Linked DNA regions of Hyalangium gracile. Each later gene encodes a partner of the first gene's protein in a complex. Links are inferred from orthologs where the notes say so. Each region holds a gene or a part of one and is shown on either strand. Other genes may lie near its edges. The genes, in order: accD and KY572_RS04655.

Evidence for each region.
Region 2: the proteins of accD (region 1) and KY572_RS04655 are in contact, whole or in part, in a solved structure (PDB 8UXZ), measured with the Escherichia coli proteins. The link is inferred for Hyalangium gracile from one-to-one orthologs.

Annotation. Positions count from the first base shown.
Region 1 is NZ_JAHXBG010000048.1:26,260-36,701, reverse strand. Bases 2,435-5,390 are described here. They hold accD (acetyl-CoA carboxylase, carboxyltransferase subunit beta), read right to left. Parts: upstream 4,361-5,390; coding sequence 3,509-4,360; downstream 2,435-3,508. Other genes in these bases: KY572_RS46180 (Crp/Fnr family transcriptional regulator), read right to left, coding at 5,185-5,390; KY572_RS46185 (MBL fold metallo-hydrolase), read right to left, coding at 4,428-5,183; KY572_RS46195 (nucleoside-diphosphate sugar epimerase/dehydratase), read right to left, coding at 2,435-3,270. In the rest of the region: KY572_RS46205 (GNAT family N-acetyltransferase), read left to right, coding at 1-787; KY572_RS46200 (hypothetical protein), read right to left, coding at 815-1,222; more of KY572_RS46195, read right to left, coding at 1,306-2,434; more of KY572_RS46180, read right to left, coding at 5,391-5,835; KY572_RS46175 (CHASE2 domain-containing protein), read right to left, coding at 5,913-8,297; purM (phosphoribosylformylglycinamidine cyclo-ligase), read left to right, coding at 8,389-9,423; purN (phosphoribosylglycinamide formyltransferase), read left to right, coding at 9,420-10,085; KY572_RS46160 (DUF523 domain-containing protein), read left to right, coding at 10,082-10,442.
Region 2 is NZ_JAHXBG010000002.1:272,813-283,676, forward strand. The notes cover bases 3,904-6,710. They hold KY572_RS04655 (acetyl-CoA carboxylase carboxyltransferase subunit alpha), read right to left. Parts: upstream 5,888-6,710; coding sequence 4,919-5,887; downstream 3,904-4,918. Other genes in these bases: KY572_RS04645 (imm11 family protein), read left to right, coding at 3,904-4,171; cmk ((d)CMP kinase), read right to left, coding at 4,215-4,904; KY572_RS04660 (tetratricopeptide repeat protein), read left to right, coding at 6,001-6,708. Outside these bases: KY572_RS04635 (lytic transglycosylase domain-containing protein), read left to right, coding at 122-2,257; KY572_RS04640 (AHH domain-containing protein), read left to right, coding at 2,314-3,585; more of KY572_RS04645, read left to right, coding at 3,602-3,903; KY572_RS04665 (ArsA family ATPase), read right to left, coding at 6,781-8,736; enhancer binding protein Nla6, read right to left, coding at 9,024-10,463; KY572_RS04675 (histidine kinase dimerization/phospho-acceptor domain-containing protein), read right to left, coding at 10,545-10,864. UniProt on the Escherichia coli protein: Component of the acetyl coenzyme A carboxylase (ACC) complex. First, biotin carboxylase catalyzes the carboxylation of biotin on its carrier protein (BCCP) and then the CO(2) group is transferred by the carboxyltransferase to acetyl-CoA to form malonyl-CoA.

The DNA.
Region 1 (10,442 bases):
CCGGCCCATCCCGGGCACGCCCTATCGCGACGCCGTCTCCCCCTATGGCTATCCCGGTGGGGTGATGGACCGGCTGCGCGAGGTGCCCAAGCACGCGGTGGACTGGAAGGGCACCGAGCTGGTCAGCATCTTCGTGCGCGACCGCATCATGGGCCCCCGCTGCTTCGCGGAGGGCACGGAGCGCAACGAGGTGTTCTTCATCGACTCCCGCCGCCCCATCACCTTCCGGGAGACGCACCGCCGGCACCTGCGACGCAACTTCCGCCTGGGCTTCGTGAACACCTGCCGCCCGGTGCTCGAGGCCTCGCTCGAGGAGCGCGAGTGCTTCAAGGAGCTCTACCGGCAGACCATGGTCCGCGACGAGGCGAGCTCCCGGTACTTCTTCTCGGACGCGTACTTCGAGAGCCTGCTCTGCTCCCCCGCCGCCTGGCTGGCGATGACTCGCGCGCCGGAGGGCCACATCGCCTCCGCGGCGATCGGCGTCGCCAGCGACGGCGTGCTGCACTACTACCTGGGCGGTACGGCGAACGCGGACCTGGCCCGCTCCCCCGCCAAGAACGTCTTCGTGGCGCTGACCGAGCTCTCCTCCCAGCTCGGGCTCCCCCTCAACCTGGGGGGAGGCATCCAGCCGGGGGACGGCCTCGAGGACTTCAAGCGGGGCTTCTCCAACGCGAGCTTCCGCCTCCGCACCCACGAGATCATCTGCGAGCCGGCGGTGTACTCCCGTCTCGCGGAGACCCACACCGCCGACAACTACTTCCCGGCCTACCGGGTGCCTCGCCGCTGAGCGCGGACCGAGGCACCCTCCCATGCTTCAGGCGGCCACCGTGTTGTCGATGAACGTGAGCCGGGACAGCGTCACGTGGCTGCCGCCGTCGAGCACGTACCCCAGGCCGAACCCTCGGATCGTCCCGTTCCTCACCGTGCTGTCGGCCTCGACGGCGATGCCCTCCGTGCCGAACGTGTCCTCCCCGGTTCGGCGCACGGTATAGCCACCGAGATCGCGGACGACACCCGCGCTGGCGACCCGCCGCGCGGGCACGGGTGTACCTGGACACTCGAGATCTCGGGTGAGCCGGGTGCTCCGGGTGATCGTGTCACCACAGCGCACTTCCTGCAGCGTCTTCTCTCCCGCTCCGACCGCCTCCTGCCCGGATGCAGCTCCCGCCACCAGCACCGTCAGTCGCATGATGACGGTGACCCAACCTCGCGTACGACGCATGACGCTTGCCCTTCCGGGGCCCCCCCGGCCCCCTGCCGTGGGCTCCAGGCTCCGCCCGTCTGGAGCCGGCTCCGGGCTCCGGCCTACTGCACGACCCGGAACTGAGCGCTCGAGGTCTGGTCCGCCACGGGGACCGCACCGCCGAGCTTCGACGGGGTGTACGTCGGGATGAGGCCGCAGAGCGCGAGCTTCACGCCCAGCACGTCACCGGCGCGCGCGGCCCGCCCCAGCCGCTCGAGCCGCTCGTGGAAGTCCGGCGGCGGCGCCGGGCTCTGGGCCACCTTGATGCGGTTGCGCACCTGGTGGGTGCGCTCCTCCTCCTCGCTCAGCAGCGTCTCCTCGAGCTTCTCCCCGGGACGCAGCCCCGTGTAGACGATGGCGATGTCCTTGCCCACCACCATGCCCGCCATGGTGATCATGTTCGCGGCGAGCTCGGCGATGCGCACCGGCGCCCCCATGTCGAGGATGCACAGCTCCCCGTAGCCCCCCAGCCCCGCCATCACCACGAGCCCCACCGCCTCGGGGATCGTCATGAAGTAGCGGGTGCAGTCCGGGTGCGTCACCGTGACGGGCCCGCCGCGCTGGATCTGCTGCTTGAACAGGGGCACCACGCTGCCGGCCGAGCCGAGCACGTTGCCGAAGCGGACCGCCGTGAAGGCCGTGCGCGAGTGGCTCGCGATGTCACGGATGACCATCTCCGCCAGCCGCTTGGACGCCCCCATCACCGAGCTGGGATGGACCGCCTTGTCCGTGGAGATGAGCACGAAGCGCTCCGCGCCACAGGCGTCCGCCATCAGCGCCACGTTCTGGGTCCCGAAGACGTTGTTCTTGATGGCCTCCTCGGGCGAGTCCTCCATCAGCGGCACGTGCTTGTGCGCCGCCGCGTGGAACACGTACTGCGGCCGGTGCTCCAGGCCCACCCGCATCAGCCGGTCCAGGTCCCGGATGTCCGCCACGATGGAGCTCACCTTCAGCTGCGGGTGGCGCTCCTGGAGCTGGCGCACCAGCAGGTAGAGCTCGTTCTCGTTGATGTCCAGCAGCACGAGCGAGGCGGGCGCGTGCCCCGCCACCTGGCGCGCGATCTCACTGCCGATGGAGCCCGCTCCTCCGGTGACGAGGATGCGGCGCCCCGCGACCAGCTTGTGCATCTCCTCCTGGTCGAACGCGATGGCGTCCCGGGGCAGCAGGTGCTCCGGGCTGAGATCGTGCAGCATCGCCGCGGTGATCTTCTGATCGAGCCACGCGAACGAGGCGGGGATGATCTTGAAGCTCACGCTCTGGTGCTTGCACAGGCCCAGGATGTGCCGGATGCGCTCGGGGGACAGGCGGGGGATGGCGATCAGCACCTGGCTCACGCGGTGCTTCGTCACCAGCTCCGGCAGCGCCTCGATGGACCCGAGCACCGGCTTGCCGTTGAGGAACGTGCCGCGCTTGCCCGGATCGTCGTCCACCAGCCCGATGACGTGCCACGGGCCCTCCGGCGTGCTCAGCAGATCGCGCAGCAGCAGATCTCCCGCGCTGCCCGCCCCGACGATGATCGTCCGCCGCGCGCCGCGCGCCCGCGAGCGCCGCTGATCCAGGTACCACTGCCGCGCCATCCGCGGGGCGAACCGGTAGACGCCCATCAGCGTCGTGGTGAAGAAGAACTCCAGCGCGATCACCGAGCGCGGCAGGGGCTCGAAGTGGAAGAAGGACCGGCTGGCCTCGAACGCCACCGTGGCCAGGGCGTTGGCCATGACGAGCCGCCCCGCCTCGCTCAGCCCCGAGCTGCGGAAGGACCAGCGGTGCAGCCCGAACCCGATCACCGCGGCCAGGCGCAGCGCGAGCAGCAACGGCAACCGCTGCTCGAGCGCCGCCTGCCACTGCGCGGGCATCGTCCCATCGAAGCGCACCAGCGCCGCGCAGAAGAGGGCCCCCACCGTGATCGCCCCGTCCAGCACCAGGACGTACAGCGAGCGGAAGTGGGGCGACCACCGTGGACTCCCATCCCACGGATCGCCTGGACGATCGGCCCCCGGAAGAACTTCTCCGATCACTCCTTGCGCCATCGGTTCTCCTCCCCCAAGCGCTGGCACATTCCCCCCACCCGGCTCGCCCTGCCTCGTCGGGTGGGAAACGTCGCGCAGCGCTTCCCCCGATTGGCGGCCAGACAGTGGGGAGGGATCGCTCGGGTTCCAAGCTGCCCTGGAGCGCTGGCACCGGAAGACGAGCCGCGTGCACGGCACCGGGCGCCAACCCCGTCCCTCAGGGCAGCGCTTTCCCAGGTTCTTGGAGAGAGGAGCGGGCTCAGCCCAGCAGGCCGAGGACCTGCCCCAGCTTCGTCCGCAATTCCTTGCGCGGGACGATGGCGTCGATCATCCCGTGCTCCAGCAGGAACTCCGAGCGCTGGAAGCCCTCCGGGAGCTTCTGGCGGATCGTCTGCTCGATGACGCGCGGGCCCGCGAAGCCGATGAGCGCCTTGGGCTCGGCCAGGATGATGTCCCCCAGCCAGGCGAACGAGGCCGCCACGCCGCCCGTCGTCGGGTGCAGCATCACCGAGACGTAGGGCTTGTTGCCGGTGCGGAACCGCGCGATGGCCGCGGACGTCTTCGCCATCTGCATCAGCGAGAAGATGCCCTCCTGCATGCGCGCGCCGCCGGAGGCCGAGAAGATCAGCGCCGAGCACTTCAGCTCGTACGCGCGCTCGAACACGCGCGTCACCTTCTCGCCCACCACCGAGCCCATGGAGCCGCCCATGAACTCGAACACGAAGCAGCCCACCGACACCTGGTGGCCCTCGATGCGGCCCACCCCGGAGATGAACGCGTCGTTCTCTCCCAGGTTCTTGCGCGTGGACTTGAGCCGGTCCTTGTACTTCTTCGAGTCGGCGAACCCGAGCGGATCCTGCGGCTCCAGCTCCTTGTCGAACTCCTCGAAGCTGTCCGGATCCAGCAGGCCGCCCAGCCGGGCGCGCGCCGTCCACGGGTGGTGGTGCTCGCAGTGCGGGCACACCATCCAGTTCTTCTCCAGCTCCTGCCGGTAGATGATCTCGTCACAGCTCTCGCACTTGGCCCACAAGCCCTGCATGCGCGAGGGCTGTTCTTCAGCGGTGGGCTCCTGGCGGGTGGAGATACGGGGCTTCTTGGAGAACCAGGCCATGGGAGGCGCGGGGTTAATCCGCCTGGGGGCGTCCGTCAACCCCCGGCTACGACGCAGCCCGTCAAGCTCAGAACTCGAAGGTGTCGCCCAGCTCCAGGATTTCCACTGGGAGTCCGGACAGCTCGCGCTTGAGCTGGCTCACGAAGGCCGGCTTGAGGTGGTAGAGCAGCACGCTGGTGCCGTTGCGCTCGAACTTGGCCAGCTCCTGCTGCACGGTGCGGGGCGTGAGGTGGCCGGACAGGTCCGCCAGCTCCTGCAGCGCGTTGGGGAAGCTGGTCTCCAGCAGCAGCGCCTTGAGGTTCTTCACCCCGTTGAGCACCTGCCACAGCTTGTCGGTGGGCCCCGTGTCGCCGCTCATGGCCATGGAGGACTGGCCGTTGGAGATGACGAAGCCGCAGGACTCCACCGGGTGGCTCACCGGGATGGACTGCACGCTGTAGCGGCCCACCTGGAAGGTGCTGCCGGCGCGGAACGCCTTGATGCGCAGCACCGGGTTCTTCTTGGTGGGAATGGCGGTGAAGTCCGGCCAGAGCGAGTTGTTGAACATGTACTCGCGCAGCGACCGGGCGCACTCGCGCGAGGCGTGGATGGTGACGGGGCGGTCCCGCCGGCCGATCACCAGGTCGGCCAACAGCGGCAAGTCCTTGATGTGGTCGAAGTGGCTGTGGCCAACGAGGATGTCGTCCACCCTGCAGAGCTGATCGAGCGTGAGCGTGCTCGTGAGCGCCCCCGCGTCCAGCGCGAGCACGTCGTCCACGAGGAAGCATGTGGTCCGGCACGAGGGCAGCTCGCCACCGTGACAGCCGAGGACTTGCAGCTTCACACTAGAGGTCTCCGAACTTCCACTTCATCTCGAGGTACTGCAGAAAGTCGTGCAGCCTCGCCGTGTCATACACGGTCAGTCTGTCACCGCTGCGCTCGATGAGCCCGGCGCGCTCCAGGCGATCGAGCATGTGGCGGATGGCAGGTTCACCCACACCGATCAGGCGAGGGAGCTCGCGGACGGGGAAGTCCACCTCGATGCCCTCTTCCATGGGCCGGCCGCGCGTCTGGCAGACCTGGAGCACCTGGTGGACCACGCGGCTGGCGGGATCGGACAGCAGCAGGTTCTCGATCTGGGCGTCGGCCTCGGACAGACGCTCAGCCAGCTTCTTGATCATCCGCACGGCGATCTCGGCGTTGCCGCGGATCATCGCCTCGAACGTCTTGGGATCGATGACGAGGAGCTTGGCGTCCTCCATCACCGTGGCGGTGGCGTTGCGGGGCTTGTTGGAGATGATGGCCATCTCCCCGAAGAACTCGCCGGGCCCGAGCACGGCGAGCACCTTCTCCACGTCCCGTACCTTCTTGGAGATGGAGATCTTCCCGGACTGAAGGACGAACATGTCCTTGCCCGGCTCTCCCTCCTGGAAGAGGACCGTGCCCTTGGCAAACTCCTTGCCGAAACGTTGAAAGAGGGTTTCCTCGGCGCCCATCTGGAGACCGAGTCAACCAGTCCCCACCCCCGGGGTCAAATTTCGAGGGGCTTTCTGACGCCCTGCTCCCGGGGGGCCTACTTCGTGGTCGCGGTGAACACCCCATCCCAGTCCGGTCCGGGACGATTCCACTTGAGCGTATTGATCTCCTCCAGGTAGCGGAGGCTGGGGGCGTCCTCGGGCCAGAGGGCGAGCACCTGGCGGAAGTGGGCCTCGGCCTCGGGAAAGTCCCGGGAGAGGAAGCGCGCCACGCCGGCCTCGAAGGCCTGGATGGCGTCGGCGTCCCTGCCAGCGGGGGCCCCCATGGCGCGCAATTCGTAGATGTCGGTGGGCTCGCGCTTGCCCTTGACGCGCACCACGCCCAGGCGGCGGGCGGTGACGTGGCCCTTCGTCTGGGCGTAGGTGCCGGCGGAGATCAGGATCCGGGTGTCATAGGCCTTGGTGAGGCCCTCGAGGCGGGAGGCCAGGTTCACCGCGTCACCCATGACGGTGTAGTTGAAGCGGTTCTGCGTGCCCATGTGGCCCACGTTCATGAGGCCGGTGTTGATGCCCACGCCGATGTCCACCTCGGGCAGGCCGGCGGCGCGCCAGCGGGAGCGCAGCGGGCCCAGCTTCTCCAGGAAGCCCAGGGCGGTGGCGCAGGCGCGCAGGGCGTGGTCCGGCTGATCCACGGGCGCGCCCCAGAAGGCCATGATGGCGTCGCCGATGTACTTGTCGAGCGTGCCCCCGTTCTCGAAGACGACGCCCGTCATGGGGGTGAGGTACTCGTTGATGAAGGCGACGAGCTGCTCGGGAGACAGGCGCTCCGAGATGGAGGTGAAGCCGCGGATGTCCGAGAAGAGGACGGTGAGCTCCTTGCGCTCGCCGCCCAGCTTGAGCTTCTCGGGGTGCTGGAGCACCTGCTCCATGACGCTGGCGTCCAGGTAGTGCTGGAAGGTGTCGCGCAGGCGGGCCTTCTCCGCGTCCACGGAGAAGTAGCCCAGGAAGATGACGGCGAAGGCGGAGGTGACCAGGCTGGTCAGCGGCAGCACGGTGGCCACCTGGATGCCCCGGGTGAAGAGGAGCTGATCCACGGTGAGCCAGGCGGCCACCAGGAGCGTGATGGCCCCCAGCTTCCAGGCGAAGCGCACGCGGGGCAGCAGGCGGGCCAGCAGCACGGCGGCGCCGAACATGAACAGCAGCTCCAGCGGCTGCGCCTCCGACGGCCGCGTGAGGAAGTCCTGGGCGAGCATGTTGGAGAGCGTGGCGGCGTGGACGAAGACGCCGGGCTCGATCTCGCTGAAGGGGGTGACGCGCTGGTCGAAGTTGCCCACCAGCGTGACGCCGACGAGCACCGCCTTGCCGCGCACCGCCTCGGGCGCGAAGGAGCCGTCCACCACGTCGGACAGGCTCAGGGTGGTGAAGCTGCTGGAGGGCCCCGGGTAGTTGATGAGCATGAAGGGCTCGTCCTCCAGCAGGGGCACGCGCAGGGGCAGCACCTTGCCGTCCGGCCGGCGCAGGCGGGCACCTGTGACGAGGTGCTCCGAGGGGACGACCACCGCCTCCACCTCGGAGCCCAGGTAGGCGGCCGCAGTCTGGAGTTCCAGCGAGGGGATCAGCCCCTTGGGGCCCTGGAGCAGGGCGAAGAGCGGCACGCGCCGCAGGGTGCCGTCCGGATCCGCGGCCATGTTGAAGAAGCCCAGGCGCTCGCTGGCCTTGACGAACAGGGGCAGCGGGAGCTGGGCGGACTCCATGGTCCAGCTCTGGAGCCGGGAGAGGTCCACCTCCAGCGGCGGCGTCTGGACCTTGCCGTCGGGCGAGCTCCGGAGGATCTCCCCTCGGAACTCGCGGATGAGGTGGGACTCGAGCTGCTGCTTCCACTCCTCGGCCTTGCTGGCGAACTGCTCCCGGTCCGTGTCGGGATAGGCGATGACGCCCTGGACCACCTGCGGGGAGCGGGCGAGCGCCGCAGCCAGCATGGCGTCCGCGCTGATGGCGGCCCGGCGGCGCAGCTCGTCCCGGTAGGCGTCGAGGGCGGAGGCGCTCTCGGGGGCCTGCTGTAACGCCCGCTCGAGCTCCTCGAGGGCACCCTGGTAGGCCTGGGCGCGGCCGTCGGCGACCTCGTCGGCGAAGATCATGTCCAGCCCCACCGCTCCCGCCCCGGCCTCGCGCAGGCGGTCGATGGCCTTGGCCACCAGGTCCCTCGGCCAGGGCCAGAGCCCGTAGCGCTGGGCGCTCCGCTCGTCCACGGCCACGACGACGACATCCGGGTGGGCGGGACGCGGGCCCCGGAGGGCGAACTGGAGGTCCGTGGCGCGGCCCTCGGCGATCTGCACCGCTCGGACGAGCAAGGGAGTCTGTCGGCCGTCCCCGCGGCTCCCGATGACGGGGGAGTCGTCCACCCACACGTGCAGGGCGCAGAACAGGACGGCGAGCCCCAGGGCGAGGGCCTCGAAGCGGTTGCGGGAGAGAAGTGTCTTCATCCGGAAGGGAGGCCCCATGGTAGCCGCAAACGCGACACCTCCGCTTCAGCGGGCGAGACAAGGGCGGGGGCTTGCCGGTAGAAGGCCGCCCGTGACGACCTACAAGCAGGCCGGAGTGGACATCGAGGCAGGCGACGCGTTCGTCGAGCGGATCAAGCCCTATGCCGCGCGGACGATGCGTCCGGAGGTGGTGGCCGGAGTGGGTGGCTTCGGAGGGCTGTTCGCCCTGCCGCCGGGCAAGTACCGCGAGCCGGTGCTGGTGTCGGGCACGGACGGGGTGGGCACGAAGCTGAAGGTGGCCTTCCTGGCGGGGCGGCACGACACGGTGGGCATCGACCTGGTGGCCATGTCGGTGAACGACATCCTCACCTGTGGCGCCGAGCCCCTGTTCTTCCTGGACTACTTCGCCACCTCGCGGCTGGAGGTGGACGCGGCGGCCAACGTGGTGAAGGGCATCGCGCAGGGCTGCGAGCTGGCCGGGTGCACGCTGCTCGGCGGCGAGACGGCGGAGATGCCGGGTTTCTACACGCGGGGCGAGTACGACCTGGCCGGCTTCTGCGTGGGCGTGGTGGAGCGCTCGGAGATCATCGACGGGCGGACGGTGGCGCCGGGCGATGCGCTCATCGGCCTGCCTTCGTCGGGGCTGCACTCGAACGGCTACTCGCTGGCGCGCAAGGTGCTGCTGGAGGACCGGAAGCTGGCGCTGACGGAGACGCCCGAGGGCCTGGATCGGCCGCTGGCGGACGCGCTGCTGGAGCCCACGCGCATCTACGTGAAGGATGTGCTGGCGCTGATGAAGGCGGTGAAGGTGAAGGGGATGGCGCACATCACCGGGAGCGGGATTCCGGGCAACCTGCCACGCTGCCTGCCGGATGGGACTCGGGCGGTGCTGAGCGAGAAGGCGTGGGCACGGCCGCCCATCTTCGACGTGATTGCCCGGCTGGGCGGCGTGGCGCGGGACGAGATGTTCTCCACCTTCAACATGGGGCTGGGGCTCATCGTGGTGGTGGCGAAGGAGGATGTGGCCCAGGCGCTGAGCACGTTGAACGCTCGGGGTGTGAAGGCCACGGAGGTGGGGCGAGTGGAGTCGGGACAGGGCGAGGCCACGGCGGTCATCGAGCCATGAGCGCGGGGCGGGCCCGGCTGGGCGTGCTCGTCTCCGGGAGCGGCAGCAACCTGCAGGCGCTGCTGGACGCCTGCGCGCAGGCGGACTACCCGGCCGAGGTGGCCTGCGTGGTGTCCAACGTGCCCACGGCGTTCGCGCTGGAGCGCGCGCGCAAGGCGCGAGTGCCCGCGGTGGTGATGGATCACAAGGCGTTCGCCTCCCGGGTGGACTTCGAGCGGGCGCTCGGGGAGCAACTGCGCAAGGCGGGCGTGGAGTGGGTGTGCCTGGCCGGCTTCATGCGGCTGCTGAGCGGGGAGTTCCTGGCGGGGTTTCCAGGGCGCGTGCTGAACATCCACCCTTCCCTGCTGCCGGCATTCACGGGGCTGCACGCGCAGCGGCAGGCGCTGGAGCGCGGGGTGAAGATCGCCGGGTGCACGGTGCACTTCGTGGACGCGGGGACGGACACGGGGCCGATCATCGCGCAGGCGGCGGTGCCGGTGCTGCCGGGGGATGACGAGGCGAGCCTGAGCGCGCGCATCCTCGTGGAGGAGCACCGGCTCTACCCGCTGGCGGTACGGCTGGCGGTGACGGGCAAGGTGACGATGGAAGGGGCGCGCACGCGGGTGGAGGCCGAGCCCACGGTGGGCGAGCTGAGCCTGCGCAGCCCGGGAGCGCCGCGATGATGGAGCGCACGCGCGAGGAGCGGCTGGCGGCGCTGCGCGAGGCCCGGGTGGTGCTGGTGAGCGCGTGCCTGCTAGGCGAGGCGTGCCGGTACGACGGGAAGTCGAAGGGCTCGAGTCCGGTGATACGGGCGCTGGAGGGCAAGGAGGTGGTGCCCATGTGCCCGGAGACGGGAGCGGGGCTCGGTATTCCCCGGCCGGCGGTGGAGCTGCGCGGAGGTACAGGCGAGGCGGTGCTGGAGGGTCGGGCCCAGGCCGTCGTAGCGGCCACGGGGGAGGATCGGACGAAGGAGTTCCGTTACGGCGCGGAGCTGGCCTTGAAGGCGGCTCAGCGGTTCGGAGCCACCGTGGCGGTACTCA
Region 2 (10,864 bases), on another replicon or contig:
CGCCGATCTAGGACTTGTTGGGGCGGCTGTCAAACGACCCCCGGAACAGCTGCTCGGAGGAATGCCCCCGGAACGCCCTGCGTTAAAATGCGCTCAGGGTGCGACCGGAGAGGCAAGACCCATGAAGTGGAGTGGATTGGTGGCGGGGCTCTTTTCGGGGGCGGCGCTGGCGCAGGCCCCGGCGACGCTGGAGGCCGTGCGACTGCATCGTCCCGAGGCGGCGACGCTCGTCCGCGAGGAGCTGAAGGCCTGTGACGCGCGTAAGTGCCCGGATTCCGGGCGCCTGGCGCTGCTGGCCGGCACGCTGGTGCTCTCCGAGGGCGAGGCGGCCGAGGCCCGGCGGATCCTCGAGACCCACCCGCCTCCGGCCGCGCTGGAGGCCTTCCACGCTTATTACCGGGGTCAGGCGGCCTTCTACTCGGGAGACGCGGCAGGGGCGGCGGCGGCCTTCTCCGAGGCCGTGCAGAAGGCTCCGCCCTCGCTGGAGCCCCGGGCGCGGGCCCGGCTGGGCGAGGCGCTGCTGAAGGCCGGGAAGGCCGCGAAGGCCGCGCCGGTGCTGGAGACGGCCGCCAGCCAGACGCCCTCGGCGGAGCTGTTCTACGAGCGCGCCCAGGCGCGGTTCGCCACGGGCAATGCGGCGGGCGCGAAGGAGGACCTGCGCACGGTGGTGCTGCGCTACGCCACGCACCCGTACGCGGACGAGGCGCTCGCGCAGCTGGAGGCGCTCAAGCCGCCGGTGCGGCTGACGCTGTCCGAGCACCTGCGTCGGGCCCGGGAGCTGATGGAGGGCGGCCAGGCGTCGCGAGCGCTGACGGAGCTGGACACGGCGCAGGAGCGCAAGCTGGTGAAGAGCGCGCCGGAGCGGGCCGAGGTGGCGCTGGTGCGGGCGCAGGCGCTGTTCGCGACGGGCAAGGCGGAGGAGGCGGAGAAGTCGCTGGCCGAGGCTCGCAAGGGTCCGCCGCCGGTGGCCTCGGAGGCGGCGCTGGTGACGGCGCGGCGGGCGCTGCGGGCCAACGAGAACGAGAAGGCGCGGGCGCTGATGGCGGGCCTGGACAAGGCCTGGGCGAAGTGGCCCGCGGGCAACGAGGGCGCGTTCTTCGCCGGCTGGCTGGATCTGCAGGGCGGGCGCTTCGAGGACGCGGTGAAGGCGTTCGCCAGCTTCGAGCAGCGCTACCCGCGCTCGCGGCGGCGGGACGAGGGCATGTGGTTCCGGGCGCTCGCGCTGCTGCGGCTGGAGAAGTACTCCGAGGCCCGGGAGCAGCTGGGCCGGCTGGTGGACAACTTCCCGCGCAGCAGCCTGGTGCCGCAGGCGCGCTACTGGATGGCGCGGAGCCAGGAGCTGGGCGGCGCGTCGGCGGACGTCACGGGCCCCGAGTACGAGGCGGTGATCCGCATCGCTCCTGCCTCCTTCTATTCGCTGCTGGCCGGTGAGCGGCTGCGCGCGCTGGGCCGCACGCCCCCGCCGGTGTTCCCGGAGCCGCCGAAGCGGCTCACCGTGCAGCGTCCGCAGGAGCTGGAGCTGGCGGTGGCGCTCACGGAGGCGGGGCTCTTCCCGGACGCGTCCGAGGAGGTGGAGTCACGAGCCTCGCGCATCCGGTCGTCCGAGCAGGCCCTGCCGTTCGTGCACGCGCTCCTGTCGATGGGCGAGTACGGCTATGCGCACGCGGTCGCGGCGCGCCTGCTGTGGGGCCGGGCCTTCGGTGAGCGGGCTCCGGAGGCGCTGGCGGCCTTCTACCCGAAGGCGTTCGCCTCGGCGGTGGAGGCGGCGGCCACGCGCAACGAGGTGGAGCCGTACCTGGTGTGGGCGATCATGCGGCGGGAGAGCGCGTTCCGTCCGGAGGTGGCGAGCGCGGCGGATGCTCGCGGGCTGATGCAGATCATCCCGCCGACGGGGACGGCGATCGCGGAGAAGCTCGCGGAGCCGCGCCCGAACCCGGCGGATCTGTTCGCGCCGGACCTCAACATCCGGTACGGGGCCTGGTACCTGTCGCAGCTGATGAAGCGCTTCTCGCACCCGGTGCTGGCGGCAGCGGCCTACAACGCGGGCCCGAAGGCCACGGCGAAGTGGGCGCAGGAGAAGGGCTCGCTGCCGCTGGATCTCTTCGTGGAGGAGATCCCCTTCCGAGAGACGCGAGGCTACGTGAAGCAGGTGGTGGCGGACCTCTACCTCTACCGCGCGTTCTACGGCGGAGGCGCGGCGCTCCCACCGCTGGCGCTGACGGTCCCCTCCCCCTCCGTGGAAGGCGTGAATTTCTAGAGGTCCTTCGGCCCCTCGCCGTAGGCTGGACCCCTCCTCGGCGTGGAGGGCGTCACATGGCATGTCGCCTGACTGTCGCGATCTTGCTGATGGCTTTTGCCACCGCGTGCTCCTCGGCGCGCGTGGTTCGGCTGGACACAGGACAAGGTGTCCCACGAGAGCACCGGCCGCCCGCCTCGAACGCGCCCTTCCCGATAGCCGCAACCGCGTTCGAGAGCGCACTCTCGCGTCTGGTGCTGCAGGCTCCCCTCTCCCTCGTACCCGTCCAGCACGGCCAGCTGGTACGCGCGTCCCATCCCCACAACGATGGAGACACGCGATGGCAGCGCCTCATGAGCAGGAGCTATGCAGGCATCTGCGAACCAGGCCATCGAAGAGCCGATTGCCTCTCCCTGCTCGACGATGTGGCGGGCCTGACGGAGTGGGACAAGCTGGGGGTGGCCCTGGGCCTGTCGCTCGAACCCATGAAGGAGAGCATCTCTCGGGCGGTGGAGAACACCCTGGCCCCGCAGCTCTTCTATACGGTGATTGCCACGGGCCTCATTTCCTGGGCCATCCTGGCCGCCAATCCCGAGCCGGTCTTCACCAAGGCAGCGGCGATCGTCTCAGCGGTGATGTTGCTCTACCTGGGAGTGGAGACCTTCCTGGAGGTGGTCAGGGCGAGCAGGGAGCTGAAGCGGGCCTCTGACCGGGCCACCACCTTCGAGGAGTTGCAGCAGGCGGGTCGACGCTTCGCGCACCGGATAGGCCCCGAGGTGGCTCGTGTCTTCGTCCTTGCGGTGACGGTGGTCGTGAGCCACGGAATGGCTGGTGGCTCCGCGTGGCTGGCTGGACGGCTGTCGAGACTGCCTGGCTTCTCGGAGGCAGCGGTCCTGGGGGCCTCCCAGGTGGGCGTGAATCTGGCGAACGTGGGACAGGTGAGCGCGGTGGCTGTTTCCACCGAGGGCACCATCACCCTCACGCTGGCACCTGCGGCGGTGGCAATGGAGGCCCGGGATCCGCTACTGCACGAGCACCACATCGCTACCGATAAGTGGCTCGAGGCCACTCACAGCGGGGGACCGTGGACACCCCAGTTCCAGAAGCTCTTTGATCGGGCCGGCATGTCGTTGAACGACCCCGCCAACAAGGTACGCGTCCGAGGCCATCGCGGGCCTCATCCCGAGGAGTACCACCGCGAGATCTTCCGTCGTCTGCGCGACTCCATGAGAGAGTGCCGCGGCACGCACCAGTGCCGCGAGGCCCTGACCTCGGAGCTCAAGAAGCTGGCACAGGAGATCTGCACGGAGAGCTCCTACCTCAACAAGCTGATCACCCCGAGCCAGTGAGAGCCAGGAGCGCTGAATGCCCAAGCGGTACTTCGACCTGTTTGAGGATCTCCACGTTCCCGGGCGTTGGTCTCTGGATGACCCCGTGGATCCACGAGGACCTGAAGTAGACGTGTGGCAGTTCGAGCGGGGCAGCCGCATCGACGTGGAGGGACGACTCCGGGTCCCGGTGGACCGTCCTGGCAAGTCACTGGACTTCAGCATGACACCCGTGGGCGGAGCCCCCGTCGTCCACGCACGAGTGGCCTCTCTCCTCGCGAGCATGGCGCCCACGGACGTGCAGCTCGTGCCCGTGGAGATAGAAGGCCAGACCGAGGAGTTCTTCATCCTCAACGTCACGCGGGTGGTGAAGTGCATCGACGACAAGGCCTCTGGAGAGGTCCAATATTGGAAGCCAGAGGACGGGCGCCCCGAGAAGACCGGCAAGTACCGGGCTGTCCATGGCATGCGCATCGACCCGTCGAAGGTCGGTGATGCCAAGGTCTTCCGGCCCTGGGGCTGGATGGGGGCACTCCTCGTCTCCGAGGAGATCAAGGAGGCCCTGGAGCGCAGCGGAGCGACAGGGACGAAGTTCAAGGAGGTCTGACGCCTCCTGCCTTCGGCCTCCCTTCAAGAGCCGAGCAGTGGGCTCAGCCGCCGCGCTTCGCGAGCCGACGGAGGATCTCGTCCTCCATCTTGTGGACCACCTCGGACAGGGGCAGCGAGCTGGAGTCCATGCGCACCGCGTCCTCGGCGGCCTTCAGCGGCGCCACGGCCCGGGCCGAGTCGTCCCGGTCCCGCTTGGTCTGGTCCGCCAGCACATCCTCGAGCGAGCTCTCCACGCCCTTCTGGAACAGCTCCTCGAAGCGGCGCCTGGCGCGCACCTCGGGCGAGGCCTCCAGAAAGAACTTGGCGTCCGCGTCCGGGAACACCACCGTGCCGATGTCCCGCCCCTCGAGGATGGCGCCCTTCTGGGCCTCCAGCGCCAGCCGCCGCTGCAGCGCCAGCAGCCCCGAGCGCACCACCGGGCGGCTCGACACCTGCGAGGCCGCCATGGAGTTCTCCGGCGTGCGGATCTCCCCGGACACGTCCTGCCCGTCCAGGAAGACGTGGTTCTCCTCGCCCACCACCTGGAAGTGGATGTGGATGCGCCCGAGCAGCTCGCCCAGCCGCTCGTCGTCATCGAACGCGATGCTCTCGCGCCGGGCCATCAGCGCCACGCACCGGTAGATGGCGCCCGTGTCCACCAGATCGAACCCGAGCCGCCGCGCCAGCAGCTTGGACACCGTGGACTTGCCGGCACCCGCGGGCCCGTCGATGGCGACGATGAATGGTCTCACGCGCGCACTCTCCCTCAGCGCCCGGAGAACATGCCGAGCGCGCGGAACTTGTCGTAGCGGTCCTTCACCAGCTCGTCGGGGGTGAGCTCCGCCAGCTCGCTCAGGTGCTTGCGCAGCACCTTGCCCAGGTTCTCCGCCGTCTTCGGCGGATCCCGGTGCGCGCCACCCGCGGGCTCGGGGACCACCTCGTCGATGACCTTGAGGCCCAGCAAATCCTTGGCGGTGAGCTTGAGCGCGTCCGCGGCCTTCTCCGCCTGCGAGGAGTCACGGAAGAGGATGGAGGCGCAGCCCTCGGGCGAGATGACCGAGTACACGCTGTTCTGCATCATCAGCACGCGGTTGCCCACGCCGATGGCCAGCGCGCCACCCGAGCCACCCTCTCCAATCACGGTGGAGATGATGGGCACCTTCAGCCGGCTCATGACTTCCAGGTTGACGGCGATGGCCTCGGCCTGGCCGCGCTCCTCGGCGCCGATGCCCGGGTAGGCGCCAGAGGTGTCCACGAAGGTGAGGATGGGCTTCTCGAAGCGCTCGGCCAGCTCCATCAGCCGCAGCGCCTTGCGGTAGCCCTCGGGGCGCGGCATGCCGAAGTTGCGCGCCATGTTCTCCTTGGTGCTGCGGCCCTTCTGGTGGCCGATCAGCATCACCGGCTTGCCGTCCAGCCGCGCGAAGCCTCCCACGATGGAGGGATCCTCTCCGAAGCGGCGGTCGCCACACAGCTCGAAGAAGTCGGTGAACAGCAGCTGCACGTAGTCCAGGAAGTAGGGCCGAGCGCTGTGGCGCGACAGCTGCACCACCTGCCAGCGCGACAGATCGCTGAAGATCTCCGTCTGGAGCTTCTTGGCCTTCTTCTCCAGCTTGGCAATCTCCGAGGAGAAGTCCACGGTGCCGCTGGTGGAGAGGGCCTTGAGCTCCTCGATCTTCTTCTCCAGTTCGATGAGCGGGCGTTCGAAGTCGAGCGCGTAACCAGTACCGGTCGCCATGGCGCCGACCTAGCACCTGGCGCCCAGGGCTTCAACGTGCAACCCACTTCGCACCCCTGCCCCTGTTACGCGGTGCGTAGAATGAGCACTCTGTGCCTCCCGTCCGGAGAGACATGATGCGCCTGCTCCCCCCGCTGCTCGCCCTGCTCCTGGCCCTGCCGGCCGCCGCCCAGCCCGCCGCGCCCGCACCGTCCGCCAGGCAACTCAACACGGAGGGCTTCCGCCTCTACCAGGACGGCAAGTACCCCGAAGCCCTGGAGAAGTTCATGGCCGCGGTCCAGGCGGACCCCAAGCACGCCCTGGCCCAGTACAACGTGGCGGCCACACTCGGAGTGCTGCGCAAGCAGGGCCTCATCTGCGAGCACAGCGCCTACAAGAGCAGCATCGTCGAGCACCTCACCGCCGCGGTGAAGCTGGATGCGAAGCGGCTCAAGCGCGCCAAGGAGGACGCCGACCTGGACCCCATCCGGGACACGGTGGGGTGGCAGCGCCTGCTGGGCCTGTCCCCCACGCGCGCGGCGGACGTGCCGCAGATCCTTCGCAAGGTGGGCTGGCACGGCCCCGGCGTGGGCGTCTACGGGACGCTGGTGACGCTGCGCTTCGAGGACGGGGGCAAGGTGTCCATGGTGAAGAAGGTCCCCCAGGACGAGGGCCCGCCCAAGCCGGAAACCCTCACGGGCACCTACTCCGTGAAGGCCGGCAAGGTGGAGGTGCGCTTCCCCAACCAGAAGCCGGACACGGGCACCCTCGACGCCCAGGGCACGCTCACCTTCAAGACGCTGGGCCCCTTCTTCGACGCGCCGTCCGAGTGCGACGCCTGAAAAGCCGACACCCCCTCCCGCGCGCTCACGAGCGGCGGACAGGGGGCGCCACGTCCAGCTTCAGGCTGGCCCTCAGGCCGCCTTGATCTTCACCGGAGCGGACAGGGCGTACCAAGCGGTGCGGAACGCCTTCAGCTCGCGCAGGCCCGCCGGGTGACGGCCGAGCGCCGGAGCCATCGTCACCGGCAGGCCAATCTTCTTCTCGATGGCCTTGGCCGCGTTGAGCTCCAGCTTGCGGCGGTTCTCGCACTTGGGGCACGTGGACTTCGGGCCCACGCGGTTGACGAGCACCCGCTCCACCTGGAGCTTCTTCTCCTTCAGGTACTCCACCAGCCGCTCGGTGCGCGAGGCCGCCAGATCCTCGCCGCGCGTGACGACGACGAAGCGGGACTCGGTGGGCGAGGCCAGCGCCTCCTCGAAGCGCTTCACGTGCTTGAGCATCGCGGCCACGTCATCGGCCAGCTCGCCCAGGCCCTTGGCCTTGTACTTGGACACGATGCCGTGCAGCGCGCCCAGCCACGTCTTCGCCGCGTCCGCCAGCTCCACCACCCGCATGGAGGTGATCATCGGCGACGGATCCACGACGATGCGCTTGAAGCGCTCCTGCACCAGCGCGTCCGTGAGGCACGAGAGCGCCGCGAACTCGTCGATGCACGGCGGGGCGCACTCCAGCAGGTTGCGCAGCGCGACCAGGTCGGCCGGCACATCCCCCGTCTTCGGCGCGCCCTCGTAGGCCTTCTCCGCCTTCTCCTTCAGGCGCTTGCGCAGGGCGTTGAACCAGCCGTTCACGTCCAGCTCGCGGGCGTAGAGGCCCTTGGTGCCCTTCACCTGCGTCTCGGTGTCCGTCAGCCGGCTCTGCAGCACGTCCGACAGCGAGTGCGCCGGATCCGTGGAGATGAGGAGCACCGGCCCCTCCTTCTCCGTCAGCGTCACCGCGGCGGCCGCCGCGCACGAGCTCTTGCCCACCCCGCCCTGCCCCACGAAGAAGATGAGCCGCGTGGGCGGCAGCGGCGGCGCGGCGATGGGCGGCATGGACGGCGCACGCACCAGCGCCGGAGGACCCTCGGCGGCCGAGAACTCCAGCGCCTTGGTCTCCTTGCCTCCACGCCACTCCTTGCCGAAGTCCTTGAGCCCGTCCACCCCGCGCGGCGCCAGCTCTCGCTTCCCGATGAGCTGCACCGGCACGGTCTTGTCCAACCCCTGGAACTTGCGCACGTGCGGGGCCTGAAGGCCTCGGCGGCCCTGACAGGCCGGACAGCCGCCGCGCTCCTCCACCTGGTTGACGAGAATCTCCGTCACCGGGATGGAGCGCTCGCGCAGCTGCGCGAAGTACATGCGCGTCTGCGCCTCGGGCACCGGCTCGGCCAGCGCCACCAGGTGGAACGCGGTGCGCGCCGGATCCTTGAGCAGCGCCAAGAGCCGCTCCGCCTTGCCGCCCACCTCTTCCAGGAAGCTCGGCTCGGCGGGAGCGGGCTCCTTCTTGCCCTTGCCGCCGCTGGCCGGCTTCTCCGCCCCGGCCTTCACGATGCCCAGGAACTTGCGCACGCCCTGGGGTAGATCGAAAAGGCGCAGGGTGTGGCTCGTGGGCGCGCAGTCCACGACGATGCGATCGAACTCCTTGGCCTCGAGCAGCTCCAGCACCTGGAAGAAGCTCACCAGCTCCTCGAGCCCCGGTACCGCCTGGGCGAAGAGCTTGCCGAGATCCTCCTCCGACAGCACCGAGCCCTTCGCGGCGGCCTTCTCCAGCGCGGGCACGTAATTCGCGGCGAAGGGCTTGAGCAGCGCCGCAGGCTCCAGTTCCGCCGCGTACAGCCCACCTTCGCCCTTGCCAGCCACCAGCTTCGTGGGCTTGGCTGGGAGCTTCTTCTTCACCAGATCGGACAGCGTGCGCGCCGGATCCAGCGAAACCAGAAGCACCTTCTCCTTGGGCGCGTCATCAGCCAGATTCAACGCATAGGACGCGGCGAGCGTGCTCTTGCCAACACCACCCTTGCCGCCGAAGAAGTGAAGTACTCGCGCATCGCTCATTGCGTCGTGGCCTTCCTTGACGCCCCCCGACGGCTCCAAATCGTCCATCCGTAGACAGCCGCAGATCAGGCGCTGGAGTTCCCAGCCAGGTCATGGCCTGCACCGGAACCCCATGTGTGAGAGGCCCCGAGAATCCCCCGTCCAGAGGGTAAAAGTCAAGAAGTGACGCGGGTTTTGCAGCACTGACACACCCTCATGACGCGGTGTGCCAGCCTGCCTGGAAGCACTGCTGCCGGGGAACTCCAAAGGCGCGAAATCCGGGCCGGAATTCCTACCTGGAGGGTCTACTACCGGAAGTCTGCCTCACCTGATCCACTGCTACCCTCTCCGCCGGCGGCCTTGATGAGGCCCCCTGCCACCCCCTGGCCCTGCTGGCGGGCCTCGGCGGCGTACCGGTTGAGCTTGTTGTAGAGGGTCTTTTCCGACACCCCCAGGATCTCCGCCGTGCGGGCCTTGTTGTTCCCGTTGCGCTGGAGGCTGCCGAGGATGTACTCGCGCTCCACCGCGTCCAGCGACAGGCCGTAGGGCAGGCGGAAGGAGTGGCGCTCGGGGCTCTTGCCCGCCATGTCGGGGGGCAGGTGCTCGCGGGTGATGAGCTCGCCGTCGCAGAGGATGACGGCGCGCTCCACCGCGTTGCGCAGCTCGCGGATGTTGCCCGGCCAGTCGTGCGACTTGAGGACCTCCATCGCCTCCGGGTGCACGCCGGTGACGCGCTTGGCCGAGTCCCCGCCGAACTTCTCCACGAAGTGCTGCACCAGGATGGGGATGTCCTCCCGGCGCTCGCGCAGGGGCGGCAGGTGGACCTGGAACACGTTGAGGCGGAAGTAGAGATCCTCGCGGAAGCGCTGGTTCTTGATCTCCTGCTTGAGGTCGCGGTTCGTGGCGCACAGCACGCGCACGTCCACTTCAATCTCCACCTTGCCACCCAGCCGGCGCAGGCGGCCCTCCTCGAGCACGCGCAGCAGCTTGGCCTGCAGCTCGATGGGGATCTCACCCAGCTCGTCCAGGAAGAGCGTGCCGCCGTGGGCCATCTCGAAGACGCCCGGGCGGCGCTGATCGGCGCCGGTGAAGGCGCCGCGCTCGTGGCCGAAGAACTCGGACTCGATGAGGGTGGCCGGGATGGAGGCGCAGTTGATGGCGATGAAGGGCTTCTCGCGCCGCAGGGACAGGTTGTGGATGGCGCGCGCCACCACCTCCTTGCCCGTGCCGGACTCGCCGGAGATGGCCACGCTCGCCTTGGAGGGCGCCACCTTCTCGATCAGCTCGCCCACCTTCCGCATCACTCCGGACTGGGCGATCAGATCCTGCTGCCCCAGCTGCTTGAGGCGCCGACGCAGCGTCTGCACCTCGCGCTGCGTCTCCTTCTTCTCGAGGGCCCGCTCGATGCAGACCTTCAGCCGCGCGATGTTGAGCGGCTTCTCGATGAAGTCGTAGGCGCCCTCCTTGATCGCCGCCACGGCGGCGTCGATGGTGCCTCGGCCGGTGAGGAACACGACGGGGCAGTCCGGCAGCTCCTCGCGAAGCTGCCGCATCAGCCACAGCCCGTCCGTCTCCGGCATCGCCAGGTCCGACAAGACGACGTCCGGCCGGAACTCCCCCGCCTTGCGCAGGGCGTCGTGCCCGTCGAACGCGACCTCGACTTTGTGCCCCCAGGAGCTGAGCATTTCCGCCAGCGCCTCGCACGTCGCGCGCTCGTCATCTACGGCCAGAATTCGTGCGCTGCCCAAGATGAAGACCTCCCTACTGCGTTCACTCGCAATCGATGAACCAACAACTGGATGTAAAGAAACGCGACCGATCGAAGGGACTCAGGCGCGAGAGAAGATGAAGCGGCAGACACCGGCTCGGATCTGGAACTCCACGCCCAATTGCGCGCAGCGGAGCCCCAGCGCCGCCACCACGTCGGGCGTCTGCTCGGGCGCACTGCCCCCGGCATCCGTCACCTCGAGCACCGCGTGCGAGCCCTCGACGCGTACGGCGACGCCCACCTCGGTCCCCGCCTCCGAGCGCGCGAAGGCGCGCAGCAGGGACTGGACGAGGAAGAAGCTCAGCTCGCTGGTGTCCTGCAGCCGCACCTTGACGTCTGGCTCGATGGCGGTCTGCAGCTTCAGGCGCCGCCGCCGGCTCT